Regions from separate parts of the Chryseobacterium sp. MEBOG06 genome, predicted to be linked through region 1. Evidence: riboswitches for the same ligand, from Rfam matches in the RefSeq annotation. Region 1 holds a riboswitch; the other holds the start of a gene.
The links. Region 1 has a riboswitch for cobalamin ahead of LF887_RS17340 (acyl-CoA thioesterase). Riboswitches for the same ligand answer to the same signal wherever they lie in the genome.

Region 1 (16,838 bases):
GCTATCGCTTTGATTATTGCGATTATCATGATTATAAAATGGGGCAGAAAAACAAAAAGCTCTCCTGTTGTCGCAACCAATCAGACTTTAAAAGAACTTGATTCTCTTAAAAAGAAAAAATATATTGAAGGAGGTAATTTCCGTTCATTTTATGTTGAACTGATTGATATTTCCAGAAACTTTATTACAAAACAATATCACCTTCCTGCAGATGTACTTCTTACTGATGATCTTATTGATGTAATGAAAAAGAACAACACCATCTCTCAGGATAATGAAAAAATAGTGGAAGATGTTTTCCTAAGAGGAGATCTTGTGAAGTTTGCCAAAACCTTTCCGGATCAGGAAACAATGGAAAAAGATTTTGCCAATATCAGAGACTTTGTGAAGAGATCATCCAAAGATCTAGAATTTGAAAACTTGAGAAAGGATGTTTGATTTTGAATTTTACAGTCCATGGTTCTTACTGCTTTTTCTGCTGTTTATTCCTCTTTTTATAAAAGATGCAGGTAAACGGGAAAAGAAAGGGATAAAAGTGCCTACGATAAAAAATATGGATGACAGCAGTGGAATCCGTGGAGTACTCTTTGTATTGAAAATATCAAAGTATATCATTCTTTCTGCCCTGATTATTGCAATGGCAAGACCGAGGACCTTTACCATTTCTCAGGATAGAGATGATACAAAAGGAATTGATATTATGCTGTCAATAGATGTATCTCTCAGTATGCTGGCAAAAGATTTAAATCCCGACCGTATCACTGCCTTAAAAGATATTGCGGTGAAATTTGTTCAGAAGCGCCCTAATGACAGGATAGGAGTTGTGGCTTATGCCGCAGAAGCTTTTACAAAAGTTCCCGTTACTTCAGATCATCAGGTTGTAATTGATGAAATTAAAAACCTGAATTCTGCAGGTCTTGAACCGGGAACAGCTATTGGAGAAGGACTTTCTGTTGCTGTAAATCATTTGATAAAAAGTAAAGCCAAAAGTAAAGTAGTCATTCTGATGACGGATGGAGTAAGTAATATTCAGAATGCTATACCTCCGCAGGTTGCTGCTGAGCTGGCAAAAAATAATAATATAAGAGTATATGCTATAGGAATAGGAACCAATGGCTATGCACTGATGCCTACATCTCAGGATATTTTTGGAGATCTTGTCTTCACAGAAGCTGAGGTAACTATTGATGAAAATACATTGAGAGAAATTGCGCAGACTACAGGGGGGAAATATTTCAGGGCTACATCAAACAGCAGTCTTGAAGAGGTGTATGATGAGATCAACCAGTTGGAAAAATCGGATGTGAAGATTTCAAAACTTTACAACTATGATGAGTATTTTAAGATATTCCTTTGGATTGCTTTAGGAATGCTGATGTTGGATGCACTGTTGAGATGGGTGTTTTATAAAATTTTAAGCTGATGAGTTGGTCTTTAGGAAATTATTGGTATTTATTATTACTGTTGCTTCTCCCGCTGTTAGCTTCTTTTCTGATCCGTTTTTTGAAATGGAGAAGTAAAAAGAGGGAAATTTTTGCAGCCAGTGAGTTTCATGACAGTCTATTTGAAAAAAGTTCAGGATTTACAAAGTTTTTTCCTGTGTTATATCTCCTGGGAACCTTGTTTTTAATATTCTCAATTATCGATCTTCTCAATGGTTCTGAAGAAGTAAAAAGCAGTCAGAAGCTGAATAATGTTATTTTTATGCTGGATGTCTCCAATTCTATGAATGCGGAGGATATTAACCCAAGCCGTCTTAGTGAGGCCAAAAACTTAATGCTGGGGACCATGCAGAAAATGAAAAATGATAAAGTAGGAATCGTCATATTTGCAGGACAGGCAATGTCTATCATGCCGCTGACTACCGATTATAATTCTGCTGAAACCTACATCAGCGGTATTGAAACCAGTTCTATGCAGATGCAGGGAACTGATTTTCTAAAAGGAATGCAGGCAGCAGCAGAGAAATTTAAAAATGTAAGCAAAGGATCCAGAAAAGTAATATTGCTGAGTGACGGAGAGGATAATGAAGGAAATGATAATGCCGCAATAAGGCTTGCCAATAAAGAAGGAATCAGTATTACTTCAGTAGGAGTAGGTACGGATGAAGGCGCTCCGGTTCCGGAATATGTCTATGGTCAGCTGATGGGCTACAAAACAGATATGAATGGCAGTACGGTAATCTCCAAAAGGCAGACTGATGCGCTGAAGAAGATGGCCGAATCTACTGGAGGAACTTATATTGACGGGAATAATATCAACGAAGCTCCTGACAGGATTCTGGATGCAGTTAACAGGAAATCATCAGGCTCTGAAACCTTGGTGAAATCACAGAATGCCAATCACTATTATCAGTATTTTTTAGCTGTTTCCATTCTTTTCTTCTTTTTAATTTATATTTTTAATCCTAAAAAGGATTTTAATGTGTAGTTTCCCTACAAGTGATCATGATTCCAAAGTATACTTTAACCGAATTTTAACAAATAAAACCCTGTTTCTTAACATATAAAGGGATAATTTTGCAAGTGATGAATACTAAAATTATATTTTTATCGTTTATTCTTACTTTCTCTTTCTCAGGCATTTTGTTTGGGCAGGAAAATTATAGGACTTTAGTTCATGAAGGTAATCAGAAATTTGACGGTAAAGACTATGATGGGGCGTCTTCAAAGTATATGGAAGCTGTAAAAGACAATGATAAAGATTTTACGGCCCACTATAATATGGGAAATGCTTTGTATAAAAGTAAAAAGTATGAAGAGGCTAAGGCTGAGTTTGAAAAAGCAGAAAAACTTTCGCAGACCCTTCCTGATAAAGCTGCAGCCCTTCATAATTTAGGAAATACCTATATGCAGATGAGCCAGCCGGAAAAAGCGGCAGACTATTATAAAAAAGCATTAAAGCAAAATCCATACAGCGAGGCAACAAGAAAAAACTATGAAATTGCCAAACTGAAAGAAAAGGAAAAAGAACAACAGAAGAACCAGCAGGATAACTCAGGAAAAGGAGGCGGCGGTAATGATCAGAACAAAGGAGAAGATCAGAAAGGAGATAAAGACCAAAAGCAAGATCAGGGAAATGGTCCGCAGAACGAAGGCAAAAGTGACCAGGGCAATAATCCTCAGCAAAATAAAAATGAGGGCAGAATGCCAAAAGACCTTGAAAATGCGATCTTAGATAAAATAAACGAAAAAGAAAAAGAAACCGCCAGAAGAATTTTAAACAAAAATTCTTATTCGATGCCTGAAAGCAACGAGAAAGATTGGTGATGCAGTACAAATTAATTTACATATTGCTTACTTTGGCTTCCGTAATTACTTACGGACAGGTAAATCTTTCTATGGATGCAGATAAAACTGAATATGGTGGAAAAGACATCGTAAACCTGACCATTGTACTGGAGCTTAACGGGAGTGATCTTGAACAGCAGACCAAATTCCAGCTTCCGGATCTTTCAAAATTCAATATCATAGGCAGCGGCTCTGTTACAAATACTGTAATTGATCCTGCCACTAATTTATTAGTTACCCAAAAAGTATCCAGAATAGCCCTTGAGCCTAAGAAAAAAGGTAAAATAAAGATAGGATCTGTACTGGTAACGATCAATAATAAAATCTATAAAACTGAACCTTTTGAGGTTAATGTTAAAGATATTGTCGATAAAAAATCTTTAGCCAGTAATGTTTCCAATGATGTATATCTGAATATGGAAATTGAGGACAGGGATGTTTATCAGGATCAGCCTACTTTTGCTGTTTTGAAAGTCTATTCCAGAAATATGGATAACCTTAGAAAGGTAAAGGATATCCGTCTTCCTCAGCAGGATAATATCAATGTACATGCGGTCAGTTTTCATAAATCTGAAATAGATCCTTCCGGGTATGCAAATATGCCTTCCCAGGTGCTTGCTGTATTTATGGTATTTCCAAATGAAGCAGGATATGTGGAGGTTCCCGCTGTTTCAGCATCTGTAAATTCTTATTCAAGTAAAAATAAAATTGTTTCCAATAAAGTAAAACTTATCGTTAGAAAACTTCCGGAAGGAGCTCCTGAATGTTTTAAAAATGCGGTAGGAAACTTCAATGTAAACGTTTATAGTGCTTCCAAAGAAAAACCTGAGGCCAAAAAGCCTATAAATGTAATCGTAAAAGTATCCGGAGAAGGTAATCTGCCGGATATGGTACTTCCAAAGATACTGGCATCACCGGACTATGAAGTTTATGCTCCAAAGATTTCTTCTAAAGTTACCCCGGGAACTACAGGAATGAAAGGTGAAATTCTTGCCAATTATGTGGTAATTCCAAATAAATCCGGAGCCATATCCATAAAAACGGAACAGTTTGCTTTCTTTGATCCTGAGAACAGAGAATATGTAGATCTAGGTCAGAAAACACTGGATGTAAATGCTTTTTCCCATGATCAGATACTGGAAGCCCGCTCTACAGTAGAAAAGGTAAATGAATATACCAATAATCTTCTGGAGACCGTAAATACACCTGTTTTAAAAACAACTTCCTTAAAAGTAAAAGAAAAAAGCAAGTTCCACTGGAATATTTTATTGACTAATATTGCGATTCTTTTAGGTTTATTTGTTGCTTATTTATTATTTAAAACTTGGCAAAAAAAACGTACATTAGTTAGGGAAACCGTACCTTCAAAACCCTTAGGATCAGTGGCTGAAACTGAACAGGAGATAAGAGAATTGATGAAAACGGATATTAACGATTATTTTGGTTATCTTGAAAACCTTAAAGATAATGAAGAGTATGAAAAGTTTTTTGTGACGTTGGATGAGCTGGACCAGGAAGTTAGAAATCAGTATTTCCATGGCTCTGCTGGAGAGTTTAAGACTTTTCTTGAAAAATACAAAGGTTCTTCCGTTGCAGAAGACTACAGTACAATGCAGCAGAAAATTCAAATGGAGAAATATGCTCCTGTGAAATCTCAGGAGGGTCTTGAGGAACTTTTGAAAACTATTGTTAATTTATATTCACAAATTAGCAAATAATCAGTTTATTTTCATATTTTTGCGAAATTTTTAATTACAAAGAGATGGAAATTTTTGATGGTTTCTCTATTAAAGAGATTGTTACCAGCTTCATGGTTCTTTTTGCCGTAATCGATATTATTGGCTCAGTTCCTATTATAGTAAGCCTTCAGCAGAAGTTCGGAAAAATAGAAGCCGGAAGAGCTTCCATTACCGCCGGAGCAATTATGATTGTTTTCCTGTTTGTAGGAAATAAGATTCTAAAGCTGATTGGAGTAGATGTAAATTCGTTTGCCATTGCCGGAGCTTTTGTGATTTTTATCATAGCGCTGGAAATGATTCTAGGAATTGAAATCAATAAAACAACCGAAGCAAAGGCTGCATCTATCGTTCCCATCGCATTTCCACTGGTTGCGGGAGCTGGAACGTTAACAACCGCCTTATCTCTTAGAGCTGAATTTCATGATATTAATATTATTTGTGGAATCATACTTAATACAATTTTCGTATATTTGGTGCTGAAATCAGCGAAGTGGTTAGAACGAAAAATAGGAGATGCTACACTAATGATTCTTCAGAAAGTTTTTGGTATTATCCTTTTGGCGATTTCAATTAAATTATTCACCGCAAATTTTGCTCAATTGGTGCAGAATTATATTAATTTTTAAATATCATGCAGAAGTTTTATAAGGTATTTCTAGTAGTATTTATCGTTTTCATGGCAATCAATCTTTATGCTATCAATTGGCAAACAGATATTTTAGGTGATGAAGACAATTTGAGATTTGTGTTTTCAGCATCAGCCGCTGCGATTGGTCTTCTTGTGCTTTTCGTTATGGATACATGGAGCAGAATTGGAGCTAAAAAAATAAAGTAAAATATTAAAAAATATAAAAAATGCCTCTTTCATCCGGAAGAGGCATTTTTTTATGAACAGATATTGCTGTTAAACTTCAGAATTTCTGAATGAAAAAGCTTTTTAGTCCTTTGTATTTAACCTGAAATAAGTAATTAAATACTTTCTTGAAGATTAAGAAATTACCAGGTTTTTCAATATTGCTTCAGACTTAAGTTCTGTTTCTATCCATTCTTTTTCAGGGTTGCTTTGTGCGGTAATTCCACCACCAACAAAGATATGTACTGCATTTTTATAAAGTCTGGCACATCGCAGATTTACAAAATACTGAATGCTTTCTTGGGTTTCGATCTTACTGTAGCCTGCATAGAATTCACGCGAGTATTTCTCATACTTCCGGATATTCGCATTGCAAAAATCTTTGGGAATACCACACACTGCCGGAGTAGGGTGCAGGTCCCTGATAAGCTGATCCAGATCTTCCGGATTTATATTGGTTTTAAAATCGGTCCGTAAATGCTTAATATTTCCGGAAATATGATCATAAGTTTCTGATTGCTGAACGTGTTCGGAATAATTTTTAAGAATATTCTGAATATAAGCAGTAACCGGTTTCTGTTCTTCAATTTCTTTTTCAGACCATGCTTCAGAGACAGGAAGAGTTCCCGCTAATGCCATGGTTTCAAATTCATGAGTTTCTTTATTAAACTTTCCAAGAACCTCAGAAAAAGCCCCCATCCATGCGTTTTCACCATCATTGAACAGATATCTGAAAGCATTGGGGTAAGATTGGCATAGATTATTGAAACTCTCCTTATAATCAATCACTGTAAAATCTGTAACAATCTTCCTTCTCGAGTAAACCAGTTTGGGTAAGTTGTTTTCTTTAATTACTGCAATTACCTGTTGCAGTGTATGACCATATTCTTCCTTGGTTTCTGCTTCGGTACTGGTTGTATTACTGATTAGTGATTCATTTGTAATAGAAGTTGTATTGAATTCAAACGGGTCGATTTCAATAATATCTCCGTTGAAGCTTATCTGAGAATCACCGTTATAAGAATGAAAGTTAACAGCGGTATTATCGTTTTTCTCATCTACAGACTGCAATCTCTCGTCGAAAGGAAGTTTGAAATAAATCATTAGTTATGAATGGATTTTGAAAATCGTCGCCCGGAAATAATATAGGAAATTCCGAAGTTGATTTTCCTTTCTGCAAAGGTATTATTAGTCTTAAAAATGTCAAAATTAAAACAGTCTTTTTTGAGATAAAAATCTGGCGATGTTGCTATAAGTGTATAAAAAAAGCTCAATTTTAAGTTGAGCTTTCTATGTTTATGGAAATGATACCGCTTTATCTGTGAATAATAGCATTGGTCATTGTCGTATGATTGATCAAAGTTCCTTTTTCATCACGAATTTCAATCTCAGACACGTGCATCGTTTTTCCTTTTCTGATAAATCGGGCAGTGGCTGTTACTTCTCCGTCTTTTTTACTTCTCAGATGATTGGAGTTGATATTGGTGCCAACCCCGTAATATTTATCTCCATCTATAAAAATATTAGACAGGCTTGATCCTAAAGTTTCTGCCAACACGCAACTGGCTCCTCCGTGCATAATCCCAAAAGGCTGATGCGTTCTAGGAAGCACTGGCATAACAGCTGTTAGGGTCTCATTTTCGAGATCAATATCAATGAATTTGATCTCAAGGGTTTTCGCAAGGGTTTCGCCACCCCAGTTATTGATAAATGTTAATATTTCTTCTTTTGTCTGACCTTTCATTTTTATAATAGATAAATGGTGAGTAATAATAGATAAATGAAAATGGGAAAGTAATTTGTTTCTAAATTTTTTCCTCTCCTGTTCCCATAATATTAGGATTCCAGTTGGCAGGAACCTTAGGGACAATATCATTTTTTATATAGTAATCCTGAATTTCCTGCATAATTTCAGAAAAAGGGACGGATGCTATTCTTTCATATGGAATAGTATACCCCAGATAAACAGTGTTTCTTTTAAAATCACCTGCTGCCAGTACGATAGGAACTTTAGCTGCTAAAGCCATGTGATAGAAACCCTTTCTCCATTTCGGAACCCAGCTTCTTGTTCCCTCAGGGGTAATCACAAGGCTGAAATTTTCTTTTGAAAACCGATTGGCTACAAAATTCACAAGATCATTTTTCTGAGTTCTGTCGATACCAATTCCTCCAAGACCTCTTACAATACTGCCATACCACGCTTTGGTATGGGCATCTTTGATAATTATTTTCAATGGTTTGTTCAAGGACCAGTAGGCAAAGTTTCCTAAAATGTATTCCATGTTGTGGGTATGGGGTGCCACCACAAGGATGCACCTGTCCAGGTTGTTTACATCGCCCTGTAGAACGACTTTCCAGCCTAATAATTTTAACATCAGTTTGCCTATAAGCTTTTTCATAGATTCTTGGATTAAAAACAAAAAAGTATAACCATATTTTGGTTATACTTTACAAATATATTGAAATATTATCGCTCTTAAAACAAACCGTTAATTAAATCTACGATTTTCATTACGAATTCCATTGCAAATTGTATCATGATAAGGCTGTGTTTTTTGTTAATTGGTTATTATAATTTAGCTTTACGAAATTAAAACTTTTTTTTTACATGGAGAACTAAATATTGTTTTTTTTTCACTTTTCTGAGAGAAGAAGGGTGTGAATTTCAAACGGTTGCCATCCATTCACACCTTCTACCACTCTCTGAAGTTAATTATTTAGTTTGTATGGAAATTTCGTTTTTCCCGTCTTTGATTTTGATGTCCACATCTTTGTTTATTTTCTTGATGTTGGACGCTACAGAATCAATTACTTTCTTTGCCTGGTTATTTGGAACTTTTTTACCATTGATGATGATGCTGTCTTTATCATCAGAATTATATTCAATGCTTGAACCGTTCACCGTGATCTTATTTTTTTCAATTCTGATACCGTTGTGGTTCTCAGATTCGTCCTGATCATTGTCATTAATACCGTCTCCATTCAGATCTCCATCAAAGCTGATATGATCTTTCTTCACAGGAATTACTATTGTTCTCTGAGGAACTACAAGTTCGTAATCCACTCTGTAATTTCTGAATCTTTGTTCATAAGGATATTTAATGAAGTTGGGAAGCATTACCTTATTTCCTATTATTTCTACAGGAACTGTTACCTGCACCGGCACATTGTATCCCTCTCCCTCTTTTTTGATAATCAGATAAGGTGTTTTGATATCTGGCTTTCTTGTTACATCTACAGAGATATAATCTTCTTCAAATACAGTTTTCTTATCAGAGTAGATGTCATCATCATAAGCTTTGAAATTCTGAGGAATATTCACCTGCTTGATGTCTACATAAAGCGTATCTGATGTTGTATTGATTGCGATGTTTTCAGTATCTTCTTTATTACCTTGGTAGATCATATTTTTCTTGGCCATACTTACTCCAAAATAAGCTCCCAACCCAAGTAATAAAAGGAAGATTCCTCCTAATACCCAGCCGATATTTCTTAGTTTTGTTTTTGGAGAAAAGATTTTGATACTTAATAAACTGAAGATAATAGCCGGAATTAAACTTCCTAGAATCATTATAGCTACTAAAACTTTATCAAGTCCGTTTTCCCCCATATAGAATTCTATTTTGTTAGCTCCAGGGAAATCAGCACCAGTTCCAAACAATCCGAAGATGACGAAAATTCCGATGATACTTCCTACTGCCATCAGTACCAGTAATACCCCTACAATATATTTTAATACATTCCAGATCCCGCTTCCTGCATTATTGATATAAGGCTTGTTTTCGTTGTAGATTTCTCCGACTCTCTGAGTAGATTCATTAGCAAACTGAACCAGTTTGTTGGACTCATTTTTAAGATTATCGAAGTTCATAGGCTTTCCCTGCATTTTCAGGAAATCTGCTGCTGTTTCAGCTTTTGGAAGTACAATCCAAAGGATGATATAAAGCAGTCCTATTAATGAAGAAGAAATAGCCGCTGTAAAAATTCCTAAGACAAAAACTCCTAGCCAGATAGCTCTCATGGCAGTAATATCCATTCCTACATACTGAGCTAAACCTGCGCATACCCCTGCAATCTTTTGTTTTTCAGGATCACGGAATAATTGCTTTTTGTCTGTATAATTGCTTCCTGTGGTATTGTTTTTAGGTGTTGTTTTTTCAGAAAAATAAGCCTCTTCCTGTTCTTCTATTTTTTCCGGGCTTCCGATCTGAGCAATTACCTTTTCTACATCGGTATCATTGATCACTTCACGTTTTCCCAGTGAATCTCTGAAGATCTCCACCATTCTTATTTCTATGTCATGCATTACCTCATCCGCTTCCGAAGCATCCAGTGAGCTTCTCAGAGCATTAAGGTAATCGCTAAGCTTTATATATGCGTGTTCTTCTATGGTAAAAGAAAAACCTGCGAGTCCTATTGAGAGTGTCTTGTTCATAGCTTTGTTTTTTAATTTTGTTGGGTGATTTGGTTCACTGAGGCTGTCAGTTCATTCCATGTATTCTGAAGTTCATCCAGGAAAAGTTTTCCTTTTTCTGTAATCTGATAATATTTTCTGGGTGGTCCCCCAGTAGACTCTTCCCATCTGTAAGAGAGAAACTCCCCGTTTTTAAGTCTTGTAAGAAGAGGGTAGAGGGTCCCTTCCACTACATCCAGTTTTCCTTTTTTCAGCTCGTCAATAAGATCAGAAACATACATTTCGCGATTATTGATGAGACTTAGAATACAGAATTCCAGAATTCCTTTTCGCATTTGCGCTTTGGTATTTTCAGTATTCATCTTTAATAAGTTTTGTTAATTAGTTATATTTTCAGAAAAATGCTCCTAGCTAGTTGAGCCTATTCTAATTTTACATTACAAAGATATATAAATAAAATGGTATTATGCAATACAAAGTAGTGAAATTTTGAAAATAATATATTTAACCATTTGAAAAACAGTGTTATAATTTTCAAGTTAGTTTTTCTTAAATGTCACTAAATGAGAACTTTTATGAGAATTTTAAATTTTATCTTAGGTTTTAGTAAGCCTATATAGTCTAATCACTGTTAATTTTTGCGGTCTGTTATTTGTTTTATTGATTCCAAAAGCAACAGTCACTCACAACAGGGTAGCAGTATTAATAACGATGGAATGAAAAGTAATAATGGATAGCAGGTAACGGTTTCAAAAAATAGTATGGTGTGAAACTGTATTATACATTGGAATGAAAAGAGATTTTGAGATCGGTGTTATGATTCGTATTTTTGTTAAGATTTTTTTTAAACACCTTAATTCACAGTAACTATTATCATGAAAATTTTGAATCATTACAGAAATTTATCTGCTTTTCTTCTATTGGGGCCCTTATGTTTCGGTCAATATCAATTTGAAGTAAAAAATGTATCAAAGAATTATAATGCGATTATCCATATGGAGAATTGTGTTGATGATCGGTGTAAAGACAGAGGAACTGTAGAACTCTTCGATAACAAAAACAGCAAAATTCAGACGTTTGTTTCCGATGATCTCATTTTCGATTTAAATCCTGATCAAAAAGCGGTTCCTGGAAAAATGATTCAGCTAAGCACTGATCAAAGTCCGGTAATTATGGAAGATTTTAATTTTGACGGTACCGAAGATATAGCAGTAAGAAATGGGAGCATGGGTAACTATAGCGGAGCTTCTTATGATGTATACGTATTCAACATTACCAAAATGGGTTTTGTAAAGAGTAAAGAACTTACTGAACTTGGATCTGGTTATCTGGGCCTGTTTGAAACGGATGCTAAACGCAAACGGCTAATTGCTACAGGGAAATCAGGCTGCTGCAGGATTTTTGTCACAGAATTTGCGGTGATTCCCAATAAAGGATTAGATAAAGTATTGGAAAGAGAAGAAGATATGACAGAAGAAGGCCAAATAAAAGTTACCACCAGTGAAAAAGTAAAAAATAAATGGATTACCAAAACGAAGGTATATCCTTCAGATGAATATAATAAAGAAAAGTAAGATGAAGATACAGAAAGAGATCGATTTTATCCTGGCAGTGGATGCTTTGAAGAATGTACAGAGAAGAAATTATAATGCAGATGACTCCCGGAGAGAGAATACGGCGGAACACTCCTGGCAGATTGTTATTTTGGCACAGATCCTTTATCCATATGCAAAAAACCGTGAAGACATTGATCTGCTGAGAGTGATAAGAATGCTTTCTATTCATGATCTTGTGGAGATTGAAGCAGGTGATACGTTCCTTTTTGATGAAGCAGGGATGGTGGGTAAGTTTGATAGAGAAAAGATTTCCGCACAAAATATCTTCGGAATTCTGGATGAGCCTTTGCGTACAGACTTCTTTAATCTATGGCTTGAGTTTGAAGAGGAAAAAACTCCCGATGCCATTTTTGCATGTGCTATCGACAGAATTATGCCATTTATCTTAAATTCATATACTTCAGGAAAAAGCTGGACAGAAGCGGGTGTTACAGAAAAGCAGATCAGAAATATGCTTGAAAATGCGATCACCAGAGCATCAGATGAAATGGGAGAGGCTTTTGAATTATTGCTGAACCAAAATCTGGAAACTGAAAAGGTATTGAAATAATTTAAAAAAGGAAAAGACACTGTTCATTGGCTGAGCAGTGTCTTTTTACAGATGATCTGTGGAATTTTTATTGAGTCAGTAATAAGAAATTGTCAGGATTTAATAAAATCCCTTTTTGGGAATAAAATCCGGACATACTGTTGTATACATAAAATCTCAGTTCGAAATTCTTATAAGAAGTATCAAGTTTAAACTTTACTTCTTTCCCATCTTTAGACCAAACCGGATTTTTAACGACAATAATAGTATTGCTGGTTTGTTTTTTATCTATGTATTCGAATAATCTCAACTGGAGGGTAGATGTTTTTTTCATAGGCTCTGTGAATCGTAAAACCATATTGTTTAGATCCGCTTTTTCAAAGTCGCTGTTGTTGGCATCTAAAACAGAAGGCTGGGAGATTTTTGGTCCTATTTTCTTTGTCCACTGTAACAATGGAGTATATAATTTTTCCAGACTCTTATTTTTTTTATAAAGCTCTATCACTTTCTCAGAAAATAAATTCTGAGCAATAAACCCACGTCGGATATTGACTTTGTGATAGATCGTAGAGAGACTGTCAGTTTTTTCTTTCGGGAATTTTTCTCTGATAAATAAGTCGTAAACAGCCCATGTCATATATTCATTGAATGAGCTTATACCAGGATATCCTGATTTTTTATCCCAATTGTTCAAGTTGAAGGCCGCTGTTATTTCCTTTGAATATTGATCTGAGATAGGGTTAACATAGCCATGATCAATTTCTGAAAATACAGTATGATTATCAAGAATTCTTCGTGCAATGTTATTTTTTAAATTTCCACGGATAAGATCTTCTCCGATATCAGGAAAATCAACGGTTAATGAACTATTGATATCTCTATGACAATTTTGTCCACCTACTAAAGGAGAGATTGCTATGACATAGTTTTTGGTATTTTCAGCGGTTACTTTGCCGACAATTTTGTCCAAAAAAGCATAGGTATCATTGATGTAATAATACTCTTTATAATTGTTGATTAAGGTATTGTAAAACTGTTGATGGTCTTTAAAAAAAGCCCTGTAATTCGACTTTTTTACAAAATCATTTATTAATTCAATATTTTCATCTACTTCTTTTGGTCCAAATGAATTGAAAGGATAGTCTCTTTTGAGTATTCCTTTTTCGTCAAATGAAAAAGCATAAAAATCAGTTCGGAAACCCAGAAATTTCTTCCAATCACTTCGCGAGTAATTTACTTTTTGTAACAACGGGTGATCTTTTACGGGCTTAAAATAAGTCATGATCTCATCATAATACGGAGGAATCTTCTGAACATCATAAGGATCTGTTTGGCCATATTCTGTAAGTGCTAAAATAATATTTCCCAATTCGTAACTTTCCGGAAGTTCAATTTTGACATTTTTTTGTGCTGCTATGGAAACAGAAAGGATAAGGGCGATGATTAAGATAAGTTTTTTCATTGAATAAGGTTCTTCGTTTTTAGTAGCAGAAAAACATTTTTTTATTTTTTTCCTGGGTTGGCTAAATTAAGTAAAAAAACAAACGAATTCACTGAATTTTTTGGTGATGATATTGTAAGGTAAAAAAGTTTCGGGCGGCCAAAGGCCGCCCGAAACTTTTTTATGAATTATAGAATCTGAATTGGTTTTTTGAATTCGTCAATTGCTACAAATGTAAAATCACCAACGATTGCTTTTTCTCTTTCATAAGAATACATCTGTTCTGTGTAGATCTCAACATTTACCTTCATACTCGTTTTTCCAACATAGGAAACTCTTCCGATCAGCTCTACAATAGTTCCTGCCGGGATAGGTTTCTTAAAATCGATCTTGTCACTGCTTACCGTTACCACTCTTTTTCTTGCAAAACGTGTTGCTGTGATAAAAGCTACTTCATCCATCAACTGCATGGCAGTACCTCCGAAAAGGGTATCATAATGATTGGTTGTGTTTGGGAAAACCGCTTTAAAGATTCTGGTTTCGGATGTTTCAATTCTTTCTTCTGTCGTCATATTTCATTATTAATTAAAGCGAAATGAAATCGTATCAAAACAACAGAATAATGACAGGAACCCTTGGAAATTCCCGAAACAATCCATCAGATCAATAAAACTTCATATCGCGAAAGTTTTTTGTTTAAGAAATAGGCAGGTCTCCTGACTTGTAACATCTTTTATCTCCTTCCCATGCCCCGCACAGTGGATCTTTGATAAAGATTACAGTTACTTACAGTTGCGCGACAGTCCGTGATTTTCACACGGTTCCCTTTTAATTTGCGGTTAGGCAAAACCAGTTTCTATGATGAATAAGTATTACACTTTTTCGGGTGCAAAAATAATGAATTTATTCCGGATTATGATAAATAATCTGACTGATTACTCTTCCCTTCTTAATGGTCCAAAGGGTTGTATATCTGTTTTCTCCTGTACCATTGATCATATAAAGGAAAATATTGTCAGTGTCAAGAGAAGTTACTCCTACATTATCAAAATCCATTGTGGGCTGGAACATATTTTTGATAGCTTCTCTTACAAAAACAGAGCCTCTTCCGGGTTGCTGTACTCTGATAGACTTTATCTCCGTCATTCCTTCAGGGAGATCATTCCCAATTCCCCATGGCTTTACTTTATCTATGGTAAGGAGTTTCCCATCTGCATCTTTTTCCTTTTTACGGTAACCAGCATTGGAAGGATAAACATCAATGACTACTTTACTTCTTTGAGCGGTAGGGATTTTCGGATCAGAATTGTCCGTGAAGATAAGGGATCTTCCGTTTTTAGATTTAGAGGGAGTATAAGCCGGAAGCTGATCAATGTAAGCAATACGTTCCTTATTTACCATTCCTTCTTTATCCAACGTTTCATAACGTACAAATGGCTTGTCATCATCCTGTTTTTCAGGATATTTGATCCAGATCCATTCGGTTTCTCCTGGAGCAGGTTTTACATAAACAAACACATCCCCTTTGCGCATACGTATTTTATCTACAATTTTTCTGTAATTGTCTTTATGCACCCTTACGTTGGCGTATCCTTCTTCAGCTTTTACAACGCCGAAAGGAACTTTATTCTGACCTTTAACGAAGGCTAGAGAAAAAATACTAAAAGCGGACAGATAAAATGCTTTGTTTATGAAAGTCATCATGAAAATTTTTTGATCCTTCAAATATATAAATTAAATACTTTTCGACAGATAATTATATTGCCGTAATGCCTGTAAGTTCTACATTTTTAAAAATATAATAATTTGTGGTTAAAATATGACACAGTTATTGAATTTTATATTAATTTTCATTCTGATTTTAAAACTAATAACTATGACCAAAAAACTACTTTTTTGCTCCTTCCTATTATTGGGAGCTTTTTCATTGTATCAATCTAAAAATTCTACAGCAACATCGGTTACTAAAAAAGCATTTACAATTCCTATAAATGTTGTTGTTTCTAACATTTCTACTACTTCAGCAACGGTAATGTGGGATCCGATTGCAGGGGCTACAAGCTTTGCAGTGAGGTTTAGGCCAGTTGGTCCTAATCTATGGAGCAGTATATCAGTATTTAATACAAATGGGTATACATTTACAGACCTTCAGCCTTGTACAGCTTATGAAGTGCAGATTATAGATGTTGCTTCGGGGGATATTTCAACTTCAGTAATTTTTTACACCTCTCTGAATTATTGCATTTCTGCATCTACAGACTCCAATATAATGCATATTTCCAACGTTACGGTAACTTCTACAGGAGTGACAAATCCAATGATCAGCAATTCAGGACCTTCTAATTACACAGATTACAGAACAGATCCAGGCCGTAGAGTCAAGTTCTTTGCAGGAAGTCCGGCAAATAAACTTTCGGTAACCAATACGTGGACCGGCACCGCTGGCCCTATAACGGTAAATGCATGGATTGATATTAATGGAAATGGAGTCTTTGAAGCTGTGGAAAAAGTAATGAATGCTAATGTCAGTTCCGCAATACCGGTGGTATCTACATTCCCTATCCCAGGGTATCCTACCATACCAAGCGCTCTTATTGGCGGATGCGGTGTAACGATGCGTGTTATTTCCAGCCAGACATTCCCAACTGGTGCCTGTGGAACATTTACCTATGGAGAAGTGGAAGATTACGGTGTAGATTTTTTAGATCCTTTTCTCGCAGTAAAAGAACCTGGACAATCTGCTAAACCTGAAATTTATCCAAATCCGGCATCTGACATTTTAAATGTCTCTGGAATTTCGGAAGCAGCCGATTTTGAAATTTATAATGCTGTAGGACAAAAAGCAGGAGAAGGGAAAACTTCAGATCATAAAGTAAAACTTCAGCGTTTGCCCCAAGGAGTTTATTTTATCCAGTTAAAAGATAAAGAAAATATAACACGCTTTAAATTTATTAAG
Region 2 (16,838 bases), 150 kb from region 1:
AGGAATTACAAAAGCTAACTGATTATATTCATTGTAAACATAATACGTATCTGCATTTTTGGTTACACTGAGCTCTTTTCTGACTAATATAATCTGGCCCTGACCGTTTTTAAATTCAATAGTTTTGTTTCCATCTTCATCGGTGACTGTATTTTTGTACAATTGGGCTTCGCCATACATCCCGTTATTACTGATTGATGAGAACGTAGCTCCGTTCACCCAGCTGGAAGAGGTGGCAAATTTCCTTACTTTATCTGTCGTGATATTGGCTTCATAGCCAAATTTCACAGGTTTAACAGCCCAGTCTGTACCCACCTGAATCTGCTGCTGAATCCGGTCTAAAGGAGAATTTTCCAGTATTTTCTCTGAATAGATCTTCTCATTACCATACACTGATGGAGCGTTACCCAATGGATTGGGAACAATAGCTCCGTTTGAAGTGTTTCCCTGGGGAACGGGAAGGTAGTCTTTTACCTGTCTCCCAAACTGATCATATTCAATATGGGTAACAATATCTTTTCCTAACGGTGATGCTTTGATATTCACGACCTGCCTGGGTCTGCCCAAGCCATCGAAGTACTGAACGGCCTGAACCTGTCTGGCATTGGCATCACTCTGGGTTTTAGGTTCAAGGTAAGTCCTTGTGTAGATATAATTTTCATTGGTACTGCTCAAACCGGAGGGCAGCTGTACCTGTGCTTTTACAGTGTAAGTTATTAAAAGAACACCTATAGGAATTATTAATTTTTTCATCACTTCTTAGTTTTTATAGTTGTACTTTATTTCCTTCAGGATCTTGCCGTCCATATCGGTTACTTTTTCCAGTCTATTGGCTGAATCATACAGATAATTTTCTCTGACCCCAGAAGGAGGGGTAATGGTTCTTACTCCTACTAATGGATCATAGGTATAAGTAGTGATTTGATAATTAGGTAAATTGTCTCTGAATGTTTTTAGAGCTGTAAGAAATGCTGTCTCATCGTTATTCATTCCAGCATCGGCATCGGTGTTGGAAGCTATCACTATAGCTGATATCGAATTTTCAACCTGATTATAAGTAGCACCTTCTATTTTAGCGATAGGTCGGGTATTATTATAACCCCAGATAATACTTACAGGAATACCTGCTTTGCTGGTATACTGCTGTAAGTTTCCTTTTGAGTCATATTGATCATAAGTAACTTCTGTAGATACTAAATTACTTTGTAAATCTGTGGATAATAAAGAACTTGGAAGTAAGTTCAAAGGGTTATCATATTTTGTTTCGGTTTTAGAAAGCATTTTGGAGGCAGCCCCAATAGTTTGAGTGGTTTCAGTTTCCAGAGGGATGCCAATCATATTGGCATTGATCAGACGCTGATTCCCTTTTTCATGGGCATAGCGGTAAGTGACCTCTGTAGTACTCTGATCCGGAAAAACAGTCTTCTCAGAAGTCAGCTGGTGATGGGAAGGATTGGTATAGGAATATTCGGTTGTGGTAATAAGTTTTTTATAAGCAGTATCATTTTGAACACTAAGTAACACATTATCAAAATATTGTATACTTTTACTATTCTTCAAAAATATTGAGTAAATATTTTTGGTCATGGAGTAAATATAAAGATTAGATACAATTCTTTCCGGAAAAGAAGTTAACAAGCTGAAAGCTTCTGTTCCTGATAAATCATACACCTGACCTCTCGGTTCAAAATCGTAATTATATTCTGTTTTTTTATCTACGAAAAGCTGATTGTTTTTATTTATAATAATTTTGTTGGTCAGAACTTTACCATTATAGTCTTCATAAAAAAATGCTGTCCTGTACCGTTGGAAGAAATTATTTGTTAATTGTGAAAAATCAACAGTGTCGCCCAAATAATACTGGCTATCAGGCTGTTTAAAAATGGAGGTAATATCAGATACATTATTTACAAACACTTTCTCTTCACCTCCTTTTTCAAAATGATCTCCTCCATAGCTTATGGTAGTTATAGGATAGGTAAAAGGCTGGACTATTTCATTATCTTTAAAATAATTTAAAGGTTCTGATGCTATTGATGTATTATTATATGTTTTATAATAATAATACTCATTTTGTAAAGGCAGAGATGAAGTACAAGATGTTGCAAAATAACTGATTATTTTATAGTTTTCGTAATATAAATTACTTGGTAAGATATCGTTATTGTCTATATCTTTGAAAGCCGAATAATATATTCTTTTGATGTTGGAAATATCATTATTCATCCCTACATCATAGGTTTTTTTTAATCTTAGACCTGATATGTATGCTCTGTTATAGCCATGCGTTCTGTAACCTAGACTAAAAGTTCCGTTATAATTAACATTGGGTTTAATCTTTAATGATAATTTTAATATATACTTCTTAGCAGGATCTGTAAGAAACTGAAAATCGGCATCTTTCATACGGTATCCATTATTGATATCTTCCTGTGAAGTTCTTGGCAGGAAAACACTCTCATCGAATAATACATCACCTGAGATTTTATCCATTATTTTAAAATTGACCTCAAGGATAGTTGTTAAAGAAAGAATATCAAATTGTCGGATTGACAGGTTGATACTTACTTTATTATCTGCCACTCTGCTACCGTCGAGCTCTGATGTATATTCCTGGATAGGAGCAGTATGCGGACTGTTAATGACTTCACCTTCTACATGTTCGCTGGTGGGTGTTTTTTGAGGAATAGCTTCGTATTCGAATTTAGTTTCTCCTTTTGTTGGATATTTAATGGAGATTAAAGTCCCTTTCTTGGCAAATTCAAAATTTGAAGTCCTGTCAGCAAGGGTCCCTTTATTAAAATTAGAAGGGAAATTTTTTGTATTATTTAACAAATCTAAATCAGGTATATAAGATAAATTCATCTTATTATTGAAATAACCGAATACATCCACATTATAACTGTTCCTATCCGGTAAGCCAGTAGGGTCATCATATGAAAAGGCGTACTCATTATCATAGAGCAGATTATCTCCCTGATAATTATAAAATTTCATTTTCGTTAAATAAAATCTTTCAAGCACGGAAGAATTAAGCGCAGAATACTGATTAAGATATTCAAACTCTACTTTCTTAATTTTTTTATTTGCATTATTGAGGATTTCAATAGAAAAAAGTTTTTCATTCAGGGTATTATCCGGATTTGAATAATTAAAAATAATTTTTTTATCTGTACTTGTTATTGAAGCCAATTGTTTTGCACCATTTATCCTTAAAATATTATCAGTCTTAATATCTCCCGGTGCGTGTGAATTTTCATTCGTGCATCCATATTCCGAAATTGATTTACCTTCAATGAATTTCGTCTCGTATTTAGGAAATAATAAAGCTTTTCCACCCAAATTAATATATCCGAAATTAATTTCATTTCCTGCAGGATTAGTAATTTTCGTTAAATAAAAACTTGTTATTCCGGAATATATAGGAGTTTCTCTTTTCCATGTTTTTTCCGTTGCCCCTTCTCCTCCAAAATAATATTTTATACCTTCGTTAGTGGTTAAAATAAACTGGTGGGTAATCTTAAAATCACCTACCGTCTGAATTTTAAACTGGTTATTTTGAGTAAGGAGAACAGGATTTAAATTTTTATCCAGGTAAAATCTGCCCGTTAAACCATTTACAGACAAGCTGAAAATATCAATCTGATTATCATAAGATTCATTTGTGAAATATGACTTTAATAATGTTGAATTACTGGAATTATCAGTAATCGACAATAAGCCATTAAGTTCAGACAGGTTGTTGAAAATAAGCCTGTCAGAAGGCAGATGCATTTCATCAGGCAGATCATTAATAGTTCTTGTAATAACACCTCCGGCGTTTAATAACCAGCTGACGCCTACGTTATTAGAGATATCGTTTACTTTAACACCTAAGCTGGCATATACTAGATTTATACTATTAGATAGATCTTTTTCTTTTATTTCAGCGATGGGAATATTGATCTGTGCCATGCCTTTATACTCATTTAAGGGCTGATTTCCATATCTGATCATTTCCTCGGCCTGAGGAGATGGCGGAACTATATTTGTTATACCCTGCTGCGCTTGAATAGTTTGCCCGACAATTGCCACTGTCAGGCTTAACAATATTATCTTTTTCATGTGTTTATTTCTTAATCAATTTAGTATTCGCCGTTTTATTCGTATCCGTTTTTATCGTCACCAGATAAGCGCCCTGAACCAGTGCCTGCGTATTAATCTTGGTTACTTTATTCTTTGTTTTCAAGCTCTGAAGCTGCCTTCCGCTCATATCATACAGCATAATATCAGCCTCTTTAAAATCAAAGCCAATTTCTACATAAGCATAATCAGATACCGGATTCGGATAGATCTTGATATCAAATTTCTCCATTAACTGATCAACCTGTTTGTCTCCCAGCTTCACAATCTTCCAGTTTTCTTTGCCCAGTTCTGTGGCACTGGTACCTGCCAGAATAATAGAGCCGTCTCTGTTCAGTTTCAGATCTGAAAGTCTCTCTTCTTTCTGTCTGGATTCTCCTTTTACATACTTTCTCCATTGTTCATTCCCATTATGATCAAGGTATAAAATCCAGAAAGTCTCGTCATTTTCTTCTATTCTTCCTTCAGCCTGCGTATATCCCCCTATAAGCAATCCTTTAGTTAGGTCCTGGTTCCTGGCTCTTGAATCTTGACTCTGAATGACACTCATTCCCATTAAGAGATCACGGTTCCCAAAATTGTAAGATTTCTGCGACTGTTCTTCACCTCTCTCGTTTAAAAAAATCAACCACAGGTCAGTACCCTCTTCAATGCCTACCGTTTTGTTTCCTGATATTTCTGATCTGGATTCACCTCCGATAATGTATCCTGTGGAAGTCAAAGCAAGCGTTCTGATGTGATCATCACCTTTGCCACCAAAGTTTTTTTCCCACTCAATTTTTCCGTTTTTATCTATTTTAAGAACCGTATAATCTCCTTCACCGAAATTGTCGCTTTGCTTTTGTACAATAGTCAGGTGTCGGGTGTCGGATGTATTTTTGGCATCTTTTATGGGAGATGTCTTACCTTGTACCGCTGAACTTCTGGAATAAATTCCGAGTAAGGCTCCGCCGTCTTTCGTTGGGATCATTTTTTCAACTTCATCAAGTCCTTTTCCGCCCCAGATTAATTGGGACAGTTCTTTTCCGTCTTTGTCGAGCCTGATGATCAGGACATCTTTAGAACCGTAACCTTTGGAAGAATTCTGAACATTTCCGGCCACAAAAAATCCTAAATCCGTGGTTTGAATAACCGCTCTGGCTTCCTCGTCAGCGGCAGTACCTAATGTTTTCTGCCAAATCTCGTCTCCAAATTCATTGATTCTGATTAACCAAATGTCTGAATTTCCTTTAGAATCTTCTTTTTTGTCAAGACCTTTTCCTGAATGCGAAGTCCCTGTGACAACGAATCCACCTTCCTGTGTAGCGACTGTTGCAGACAGATAATCATGATTGGTTCCGGAGAAATATTTCTCCCACACCTCTTCTCCATTCTGATTTAATTTGACTAATCTAAAATCGTAACCGTTATTGTGTTTGCTGCCTGAAGCCTGAAGCTTATTGCTTTGAATAGAACTTCCGCTGATCAGATACTGACCATCAATGGTAGTAGTCACCTGGCTCAGAAAGTCCTGTGTTGAAGATTTCAGATCCTTCTGCCATAAAATTTCCTGGGCTGATCCCAGAATAGCGCATAAGGTAAATGCACCGAGGTAGATTTTTTTCATTCCCGTGTTATTTTTTGAGTTAGTAATTAGTTAATAAAATTTTTTTAATATATTTTAAGATTGTGTTAATGCGATTTAATGTGAATTTTATCACCAGACTGGGTATTATATTTTCACCAATCGCTGATCTTTGATGTACAAATCTATGACTGTAAAGCGACAAATTACGTCGTTTTATAATGGAATAAGCAGCATCAATTTGTTAATTCTTAAAGACAAAATTACATATCTAATCACTTAATGTAGAATTATATTGCATTAATTTTATTTAACTGCCTCTTTTGTAAAATTGGGGTGAGATTGGTTAATAAAATAAACCGAAAGAAGAAAATTTTACAATAAAATCATTTTATTATAGATGTTAATGGATTGGTTATGAGGTTGGTATTTGGATTTTAGCCTGAGGGAACTAATTGGATTTCTGAATCAGGGACAAAGGTGGAGGAGCATACCTATAGTTTTTAAACAAATACTAAATTCCATATGGTAGCCGTTCAGGTAAGTGAATAAAGTTATTTCAACATTCTGAAATTATAAGTTTGTACTGCTTCCAGCACAAACTTATAATTTCAGAATGTTATTTTATCTGATCAGATAGGTACAGACTGCTTTTGGTAATCTTAAGAAGATTTGCCTCTTCAGTATACCAGTTTACAAATTTGTCGTATTCCGGCTTATTGTTTGTCTGCCATTCATTAAAAGCCTCCTGATCTCCCATTTGAAAAATGTAATGATTATAAGCATTAAACAGGTCATTGTTCTCCATTGTTTTATGATAGCTTAATAATACATTTGAAGGACTGTAATTATTATTGAAATATTCTTTCAGTAATCGTCTTCTGATGGATGACAGCGTTTCCAGATTAATTTCTTTCTCTCTAGCTGTAGCCACTGCAAAGTGCCTGCTGAAAACGATACAGAAAGGAAGGTTATCAGGCTTGCTATTTTTTTCAATAATCAGTACGGCCTGGCAGAGATCAATTGTAGTATCCTGGTTCGTGAATTTTACAGCGCTTTTATAACTGTTGTATAAAAGTTTACTCATTTCTTTCGAACGGGAAGTAGTACGTTCCAGATTTAAGAAAATCTCACCATACATGAGACCGTACAAAATATCTTTAGAGTTAAGATATAATTGAGAAATTCTGTAATAATTTGATGGGTACATTGGTTCTGCTCTGATCCCTTTTTCATAGGTTTCAACAGCTGCTTTTATTTTTCCCTGAGATTCCAGAACAACACCTTTTTCCAGATATAATCTTCCGGAAGCAGGAAATTTTTTTAACCCTTCATCATAACTTTTTATTGCCTGTTCAGGATTACCGGAAAGATCATAAGCATTTCCGAGTAGTGCATAATAATAGTCATTGATATTGGAATAACCTTTGATTTTTTCCAACAGCAATATCGCATTTTTGTAATCTGTTTTTTTGATATAGGCTAAAGCAATCTCATAAGGGTAAGTATAATCTTCCGGATCTTTTATTTCACATTCTTTCAATATAACTATAGCTTCGTCATATTTTTCTTCATCAATTAATTTGACTGCATCATATACTTCTTTACACTTAAATGTAGTTTTTTGAGCATTAATGAACGAAAAAGCAGCTATCGCAGTGATAAGAAAGATTGTTCGTACCATGGAATTTCAGATATTAGTTTTCATGCAAAGATGCATTTTTATCTCTTAAATAAAAAGGGCGGTAAAGACCGCCCCAATTATCTGACAATATTTTTTATCCGTATACACAACCACATCCTGTTTCCCATTCCTGGCAAAAACGCATAGGCTCATTACAGCTGCTGCCGCCTCCGCCTCCAGGATTACTGCCGCCACCTCCGCCACCGGAAACTCTATAGCAAGTACCATTACTACAGTAGTATGAACCGGAGGTGGGAGGACAATAGCCGTCCATATCACAGAATGCATAGGCACTATCACCTCCACTAATTAATACAAGCTGACTTCTTTTTAATTTTTTCAAATTTTTCATAGTAAGTAATGTTTAATTTGTTGATTACTAATATATAAAAATATTAAAACACTTATAAGTGTTTTAGTTGAAAAAGAGTAATGAATTACTAGGAACCCTATTTACTTTATTCAGCCTGCATTTATACTATATATTATTTCTTATTGGAGTGGAAGTTCTGATAGTGTTTAATTATAACTGCAATAAAAATTTTTCACCATAATTAATCCATATCTAACGTCATGAAAAGAGCTATTTCTTCGGGATTTTCATATAACCTTGTATTCAGCCCTGTAATATTGAATCCCATTCTTCTGTAAAACTGAATAGCAGGGTAGTTGGTGTTTTGGGTTTCAAGTTCAATGACTCTGCTTTTTAATTTTCTGGCTTCTTTAATGGCGCCTTTAATCAGTTGGATTCCGATTCCCTGTCGTCTGTGTTTTTCGTCAACTAAAATATTTTCAATATAAAAACTGTTATTCCATGCTCTCTGTTCACAGATGATCCAGCCTGCCAGTTCTCCATTGATATAGGCACCAAAAGAATTTCCTTTTTCAACAATATGATTAAGTTCTTCAAGTTCATCTGAACCGGTTTCCCAGATTTTGCTATATGAAATCAATTTTTCTTTCAAAATAAATTCAAAAGACCCTGCCAGCTCAATAGACGAAACTGAATATATTCTGTCTGTGGTATAGCCATTATGCCCCCAGTTTACGCTGGGGTTATGCACTAGTTTTTCCAATGTTTTTATTTCCAAAATAGTCCCGCTTAATTATTTAATTTCTGTACAGATTTCTATAAGATAATGATCAGGATCTGTGATATAGGCGGTTTTTTGTCCCCACGGTTTTACTGTAATATCTTCATAAAGAACAGCCCCGTTTTGAATGGCCTTTTCGACCAGAGCCTCAACGTCATCTGTTACAAATCCCAGTTCTATTCCAAAAGGTTTGCTGCTTGTTTTTGAGGTTAAAAACCCCTTCTTTATATTGGAACCGGCCAGATCAATAGAAGCAAATGACAAACCTGTTTCTCCGGTAATCAGCTCTCCGTAATCTTTTTCAGAAGTAATGAACTTTATTTCTGCATTGAATGTGTTTTTATAAAAATTCATAGACTGCTCCACATTTTCAACGTATAGAATAACATATTTGAACTTGATCATAATATCAGATTTAGTAATGAGTACTGAATTAAAATTGTTTTATTTATTTAAAATATAAGCTTCATCCACCATCAGTTCTACATGAGGCCCGTTCAATGGATAATAAGTAAGACCTTCAAGATGTCCAAAATTTAGAAGCGGGTATTTTTCTGTAAGATATCTTATTTTACTTCCAAAAGAATTGATATGAACTTTTTGAATGGTATCTTTTCTCTGTCTGCCGTTGGAGAAAAAAAGCATCAGGTTACAATGGTTTTTAAAATCAAAATCGTGATAGTAAAATACATGAAGATTTTCTTCCCTGCAGATCTGTACCAAATCTTTAATGAAGTTTTTTTTATGATCTAAAGGCAGGTTACAGTCTATTCTTATAGAGTAATTTTCAGCATTACTTTTCTTAAATTCCGAACCTGTCATCTGAATAAACCGATGTTTTATATTTTCAAACGCTTCTCTTTCCGGAGACCAACTTTTAGTGGTTTGGATTTTGAAAGGAATACCGGAATCCAGTAATATTGCATTTTCATGAATCAGTAATTTTTCTATTTCAGTGGCGAGCTGGAAATGATAATCAAAAAGCTGACGGTCCGAAATGTTAATAATCAATTGATTTTCATTGATATTAAGAAGTATGAAGCTTTCTTTGAACTGTTTTTTCAGATCTTCCAGCTTTTGGATAAAATTGTTAATATGATCAACCTGTACTCTGGCTGCCAGATTTGCTTCATTATCGATATGACCTCCATATCCCTCAAAAAAATTAAAAAACTTGAAATGGTATAAATCTTCAGGAAACTTAAAATACCAGTATACTCCTAAAATCATGGTTGGTTGAGTTGATGAATTGGATAAATATCAAAATTAAATAAAATTTCACACTCCAAGACTTTCAAAACCCTTAAATTTGTCTTCAATAAAAATTTACTTGGATGCTTAGGAAAATTTCAATTGCGGCAGTTACTTTTTTGTCCGTAGTTACAATCAATGCACAGAAGAATAAAAATACCCAGCTGGAAAGACCGAAATTAGTGGTGGGTCTGGTCGTAGATCAGATGCGTTGGGATTATTTATACCGTTTTTATGGCAAATTCGGAAATGACGGTTTCAAAAGACTGTTGAATACAGGATATTCTTTAAATAATGTACATATTCCATATGTTCCTACTATTACAGCTTTGGGGCATACCTGTATCTATACAGGTTCTGTACCGGCAATTCATGGTATTGCAGGAAATGACTGGACAGATAAAGAAACAGGTAAAGGTGTATACTGTACGGCAGATGAAAGCGTTCAGCCTGTAGGAACCACCAATACAAAAATTGGCAGCCACTCTCCCAAAAACCTTTGGTCTACCACAGTAACGGATGAGCTGAGACTGGCAACCAACTTCCAGGGAAAGGTAATTGGTGTTTCTCTGAAAGACCGTGCCTCTATACTTCCGGCAGGACATACGCCAAACGGAGCTTTCTGGTTTGATGACAGTACAGGGAATTTTATTACAAGTACATGGTATATGAATGATCTTCCTCAATGGGTAAAATCATTCAATACACAGAACCTACCGGAAAAACTGGTAGCAAATGGCTGGAATACCTTACTCCCGATCAATCAGTATACAGAAAGTGCGCCTGACAATTCTCCATGGGAAGGATTACTGGGAAGTGCAAAGACCCCTACATTCCCTTACAGCAATCTGGCTAAAGATTATCAGGATAAAAAAGATAATATCCGCTATACTCCTTTCGGAAATACGCTGACACTGAAGCTGGCAGAAGCTTCTGTAGAGGGTGAAAAACTGGGTGGTGACAATATTACAGACTTCTTGGCAATTAACCTTGCTTCTACAGATTATGCCGGACACAAATTCGGGCCTAACTCTATTGAAGTGGAAGATGTTTATATCAGATTAGATCAGGATCTGGCAGAATTCTTTAATTATCTGGATTCAAAAGTTGGAAAAGGAGAGTATACTGTTTTCCTTTCTGCTGACCATGGTGGAGCACACTCTGTAGGATTCCTGAAAGAACATAAGATCCCGACAGGTTTCTTTGGAGAAGGAGCTCAGAAAGATCTTAACCAAAAACTGAAAGAGAAATTCGGAGCTGATAAATTAATCAATGCCATCGATAATTATCAGATCTATTTCGACAGAAAAGTATTGGCTGACAGTAAGCTTGAATTAGATGACGTAAGAAACTTCGCCGTTAAGGAGCTTGAAAAAGACCCTACTGTTTTATATGCCGTTTCTGTAGATAAAGTTCAGGAAGCAAGTATTCCGGAACCTATCAAACAAAGAATTATCAACGGAATCAACAGACAGAGAAGTGGTGATATTCAATTGATTTCTCATGACTCTATGCTTCCTCCATACTCTAAAACAGGAACTACACACAGTGTATGGAATTCTTATGATTCACATATTCCATTAATCTTTATGGGATGGGGAGTTAAGCAGGGAGAAAGTAATAAGGCCTATTATATGACCGATATTGCTCCTACTGTTTCTTCATTACTTAAAATTCAGTTTCCAAGCGGAAATGTTGGAAATCCAATCACAGAGGTTATTGGTAAATAATTGAACAAAATGATTCGATCATATAGAACTGCCTTCATTTGAAGGCAGTTTTTTATTTTACTTATAAAGGTTAATTTACGCTTTAGGAGTGTTGTTCATCAAATCATTAGTAGAGATGATCTTTCGAATGGCTGTTTTTGATATTGAGAACAGTCATTTTACTTTTGTTTATTTTAAAGAAGAATCTATGGGAAAAGAAGCCGTGGTTTGCAGATTGGTTTTTTGGCTAATAGATATAAAAAGTTATCTTTGCAAAAATTTTGGTTTCCAGTATATTGGAATGAAAAGGGAATCGGGTGAAAGCCCCGGACTGTCCCCGCAACTGTAAATCGCAACTAAAAGTTTCTGCAAGCAGCCACTGTATACAACGGGAAGGTGCAGAATGCGAAAGTCAGGAGACCTGCCAGAGTTATAACCAAAAAACATATTGCTTTCGGAGGAAAAGTAAAATAATATGGATATAAAAAGATCTTTAGCACTGCTTTTTTCATCTTATGGCTGTTTTCTTTTCGGACAAGAGAAAGCCATTGATACTATTTACATCTTCGACAACCAGATGAACAGGGTAAAACTCTTTCATCCGGTGAAAACCATTACAGCCGAAGATACAGAGAAAAATTCTACTAACCTTTCAGAACTGCTCAGGTTTCAATCTCAGGTTTATATTAAAGAAAATGGACGTGGGGCTGTTTCTTCACCTTCTTTCAGAGGAACTACTGCACAGCAGACCGCCTTTGTATGGAACGGAATTAATATCAATTCCAACTTTCTGGGACAAGGAGATATCACCAATATGCCTCTGTTCGGATATGATCAGATCGGAATAAAAGCTGGTGGCGGAAGTGTGGTATACGGAAGTGGAGCCATCGGAGGAAGTATTCACATGAACAATACTCTTGATTTTAATAAGGGATTTCATGGGGGACTATTTTCAGAGGTTGCCTCTTTCAATACGTTTAATAACTTTGTTAAAGGATCTTACAGCAATGACAGGTTCAGCTTTAAAGCTTCAGGAAATTACTCTGTAAGTGAAAATGATTATAAGGTAAGCGACCTTAATTATATCAACAGGAACGGAAATTATTACAATACTACATTTAATGCAGGAGCTTCCTACAAAATAACTGATGAGCATAAAGTTTCGTGGCAAAGCCAGTTTTTTGACTCTTCACAGCATTATCCTATCTATGAAGAAACCGCAACGAAAACGAAATATAAAACCCAGAGTGTAAGAAGCCTTATCGCATGGGACTGGAATAAAACAAAATTCAGCAACTCTTTCAAAGCTGCTTATACAGAAGAAAATTTTCAGTATTTTGGAGCTTTGGATCTGCCTAAATCAAGCGGTGGCACAGGGAAAAACTATATTTTGAAAAATGATTTCAATTATTTTCTGAATTCAAAGTGGAATATCAATCTTATTGGAGAATTTCAGGTCAATAAAGGAGAAGGTTATAAAAGTGGAATAGTAGATGTAAGCAGGAATGTAGGTTCTGTTTCCGCATTGCTAAGATATTTCGTAACAAAGGACCTGCGTTTTGAAGGTGGGTTTAAAAAGGATTTTGTAGAAGATATCAATTCTCCGGCTTTGTATTCTTTCTCAGGAAAATGGAATACTTCAAAATGGTATAATGTAGGGCTTAATTTATCCAAGAATTTCAGATATCCGTCATTTAATGATATCTATTATGAGCCGGGAGGGAATAAGGATCTGAGACCGGAAACCTCTGTTCAGGTAGATATGAACCACGAGTTTAAAGTGAAGAATTTTAAACTTACCGTTTCCCCTTATTATATGGGAGTGACCGATCTTATTGTATGGCTGCCTACAGCTCTTGGGTATTGGCAGGCTTTCAACGTTAATAAATCCGAATCATACGGATTGGAATCTCAATTGTCTTTTAATAAACAATTGGGGAATCATAAGATTGGGCTGAATGCCGGGTATTATTACACGAGATCAATTGATAAGGAAACCCATAAACAGATGCCTTACGTTCCTATACATAGAGGAACGGCAAATGTAGATTATGAGTATAGCTTCCTTAAATTCTTTGCACAGGGACTATTGAATGGGGGTACTTATATAACAGGTGATGAAGATAGAAAAGCCGCAATTGATTCTTATTTTATTTTAAACGCCGGCATTTCTGCGACGGTTTCCAAAAGATATACTTTAGGAGTTAAAGTGAATAATGTAACAAATACCTATTATAAAACAGTTTCTTTTTATCCTTTGCCTAAAAGAAATTACAGCGTTTATGCAGCAATAAATTTTTAAAAATTAAAATTAATATATTATGAGAATAACCAGAATTTTAACAGTGCTATTTGCATTTGTACTATTGTTTAACATTTCTTGTAGCAGTGACAATGAAAGTTTTGAAATTTCGCCAATCACGTATCAGGATGGGTATTTTATTTCTAATGAAGGAAATTATACTTCCTATGGAGCTAATGTAATGTTCCTTACAAGAGATTTAAGCCTGAAACAAGATAATATCTATGCTTATAATAACAACAATGAAATATTGGGGGATGTTCTTCAGGCGGTAGGTCTGAATGGAAATAGGGCTTACCTTGTGATGAACAATTCTAATAAAATTGTAGTGGTGGATCGTTATACTTTTAAGAAATTGGGTACAATCACAGATCAGATCAACAATCCAAGAGGTATTACCTTCGCGAATGGATTTATCTATGTAGCTAATACCAATTTCTCTACCAATGTTAACAGTGTAACGAAGTATAAAATTTCTGACCTGTCATTTGTAAAGAAAATCGACTTTACTGAAGTTGCAGATAAAATTGTAGAAGCAGGTGGAAATGTTTTTGTACAGAATGCTTCATCAGGGTATGGAAATAAGATTACTTATATTAATACAGCTACTGATAATAAGACTGAGATTACTATCCCAAATGGTCAGATTGGTAGAACAGTTTCCTATAACTCTGATGTGTATACGATTTCTTCAACTACAACAGATTCTTATATCTATAAGGTTTCAAGCACAGGAGTTCTGACTCCAGTTATTACATTAACGGGAATTCCAAACGCTACAAATCTTCAGATTGATAACGGGAAATTCTACTTCAGTTCTGCAAATAAAGTATATACTACAAGTGTAAGCACTCCTGCTGTTCCTAGTAGTCCGCTATTAACTGCAACAGATGGTGGCCCTTATTTAACTTTATACGGATTTACGGTTGTAGACGGAAGAATCTTTGCTTCAGATGTTAAGCAGTTCAAAGCAAATAGTGGAATGACGGTATACTCTGCAAATACAGGGGGTGTACTCAAAGTTATTGAAAATACTGGTGGTATAGGAGCTAATGGAACCTATGTAAATCCATAATAGGCCATAATAAAATACAGCATATGAAAATATAATTTTTTATTTTTTTTCATCATTTGTATTTTTTGTCCGGGCGGTTTCTCAGAAACCGCCCGGGTTTGTTTTAATAGTAGATACAAAAAAGCCCGGCGGGATGGAACATCCCGCCGGGCTCTTTATTTATTTGTCAATAAGATTATAGTGTTAATCCCAACTTTTCAGCCTCAGCAATTACAAACTTGGTAGCCTCTTCCTTTTCATTGGGAATCTCGCCTTCAAGAATAGCTTCTTTTACCTTTTCTTTTAAAATTCCAATCTCACGGCCTGGTTTAAGGTTAAACATTTCCATGATTTCCTCACCGGTAATAGGCGGTTGGAAGTTTCTTACCTGATCCTTTTCTTCTACCTCTTTTATTTTTACCGCTACATATTCAAAATTTCTTTTGAATTTATCCTGCTTTTTAGAATTTTTAGTGGTGATATCAGCCTTACATAAAGTAAAAAGATCTTCAAGATTTTCACCGGCATCAAATAAAAGCCTTCTTAATGCAGCATCTGAAGCATCGTCTGTAATCAAAGCGATAGGACGTGATGAAAGCTTTACCATTTTCTGAACATACTTCATATCACTTCCCAAAGGCAGTTTCAGCCTCTGAAACAAAGCTTTAACCATTTTCGAACCCAAAAATTCATGCCCATGAAAAGTCCAGCCTGTACCTTCCACAAACTTTTTCGTAGGAGCTTTTCCTATATCGTGAAGCAACGCCGACCAGCGCAGCCAAAGGTTGTCCGTATTCACAGAAATATTATCCACAACCTCAAGTGTATGGTAAAAATTATCTTTGTGAGTCTGACCTTCCACCTCTTCCACACCCTTCAGTTCAATAAGTTCAGGAATGATAAGTTTTAGCAGGCCTGTTTGCTCCATTAAGCTTAATCCTACGGAAGGCTTTTCTGATAACATGATTTTATTGAATTCCACCATGATTCTTTCCATAGAAACAATCTTGATTCTCTCAGCTTCCTGTTGTATTGCCCGCAAAGAATTCTCTTCTACCGTAAAATTTAAAGTAGAAGCAAAACGTACTGCTCTCATCATCCTTAACGGATCATCAGAGTAGGTTTGAGCTGGCTCTAAAGGCGTTCGTAAAATTCCCTTTTCAAGGTCGTCAATCCCATTGAATGGATCGATAAGTTCACCAAAATTATCCTTATTTAAAGAAATAGCCATCGCGTTGATGGTAAAATCTCTTCTCTTTTGGTCATCCTCCAGACTTCCACCTTCTACTTCAGGTTTTCTGCTGTCTTCTGTATAGCTTTCTTTTCTTGCACCCACAAACTCCAGTTCAAGTTCTTTGTACTTGATCATCGCAGTTCCGTAGGTTTTAAAAACAGAAACCTTTAATTTTGGATCAATATCCTGAGCAACATTCTGGGCAAGCTCAATACCGCTTTGTTCCGTTACAAAGTCTATATCCGTAGAAGCCTTTCTTTTCATCAGAAGGTCACGAACATATCCACCCACAATATAGACAGACTGGTTGTTTCTTTCTGCCGCTTCAGAAATAATTTTAAAAAGTTTTAAATTCTTATTTTGGTTAAGATTAATTTTCATCGTTAATAATAGTGTCAATTTCTACCAATGGATCTCATTAATCATAATGAGCATACATTTTACTAATTTTTCCTTCTTCATTAAAAAGCATGACCTCTACGGCATGCTTGTCCATAATCTACTTATAAAATAATGCTACAGAATCTACTCCCGCTGTTGAACGGATCAAATCGAAATGGAGATCCGGGAATTTTTCCAATGCCGTTCTCCAGTATTCACGAACTGCTTTTTTGCCTTTTAAAGAGCTTTCTTTACCTCCGGTAGCCAGGACTATCATTGGAGTTGTAATCTCAATATCTTCAGAATAATGGGATAGGATATCCTCTAAATCATGAGAGTTCCAGGCATCTACCCATAGCTTAGCAAATTCTTGATGATTCATAGCCTATATTTTATGAGTTGAGTTTGCAAAGATAGAATTAAAAAAAAGAAATCCTGCCGAT

Region 2: it holds a riboswitch for cobalamin, as region 1 does, so the genes downstream of both, LF887_RS18020 (TonB-dependent receptor plug domain-containing protein) here and LF887_RS17340 (acyl-CoA thioesterase) in region 1, are expected to answer to the same signal.

Annotation. Positions count from the first base shown of each region.
Region 1 is NZ_CP084580.1:3,781,650-3,798,487, reverse strand. Features, by position in the region: gene LF887_RS17415 (BatD family protein) at 1-438, shown strand, start outside; gene LF887_RS17410 (VWA domain-containing protein) at 431-1,423, shown strand; gene LF887_RS17405 (vWA domain-containing protein) at 1,423-2,430, shown strand; gene LF887_RS17400 (tetratricopeptide repeat protein) at 2,529-3,269, shown strand; gene LF887_RS17395 (BatD family protein) at 3,269-5,008, shown strand; gene LF887_RS17390 (MarC family protein) at 5,053-5,655, shown strand; gene LF887_RS17385 (hypothetical protein) at 5,661-5,864, shown strand; gene LF887_RS17380 (chorismate-binding protein) at 6,018-6,986, opposite strand; gene LF887_RS17375 (PaaI family thioesterase) at 7,198-7,626, opposite strand; gene LF887_RS17370 (1-acyl-sn-glycerol-3-phosphate acyltransferase) at 7,688-8,281, opposite strand; gene LF887_RS17365 (PspC domain-containing protein) at 8,596-10,317, opposite strand; gene LF887_RS17360 (PadR family transcriptional regulator) at 10,329-10,658, opposite strand; gene LF887_RS17355 (XAC2610-related protein) at 11,172-11,870, shown strand; gene LF887_RS17350 (HD domain-containing protein) at 11,872-12,462, shown strand; gene LF887_RS17345 (DUF4932 domain-containing protein) at 12,530-13,903, opposite strand; gene LF887_RS17340 (acyl-CoA thioesterase) at 14,071-14,454, opposite strand; cobalamin riboswitch at 14,571-14,751, opposite strand; gene LF887_RS17335 (hypothetical protein) at 14,786-15,586, opposite strand; gene LF887_RS17330 (GEVED domain-containing protein) at 15,759-16,838, shown strand, end outside.
Region 2 is NZ_CP084580.1:3,934,054-3,950,891, reverse strand. Features, by position in the region: gene LF887_RS18065 (DUF6443 domain-containing protein) at 1-753, opposite strand, end outside; gene LF887_RS18060 (hypothetical protein) at 760-4,104, opposite strand; gene LF887_RS18055 (T9SS type A sorting domain-containing protein) at 4,109-5,728, opposite strand; gene LF887_RS18050 (tetratricopeptide repeat protein) at 6,306-7,370, opposite strand; gene LF887_RS18045 (hypothetical protein) at 7,465-7,722, opposite strand; gene LF887_RS18040 (GNAT family N-acetyltransferase) at 7,925-8,446, opposite strand; gene LF887_RS18035 (VOC family protein) at 8,477-8,869, opposite strand; gene LF887_RS18030 (hypothetical protein) at 8,909-9,694, opposite strand; gene pafA (alkaline phosphatase PafA) at 9,799-11,445, shown strand; cobalamin riboswitch at 11,690-11,868, shown strand; gene LF887_RS18020 (TonB-dependent receptor plug domain-containing protein) at 11,900-13,726, shown strand; gene LF887_RS18015 (YncE family protein) at 13,746-14,801, shown strand; gene LF887_RS18010 (CCA tRNA nucleotidyltransferase) at 14,977-16,395, opposite strand; gene LF887_RS18005 (nuclear transport factor 2 family protein) at 16,514-16,777, opposite strand.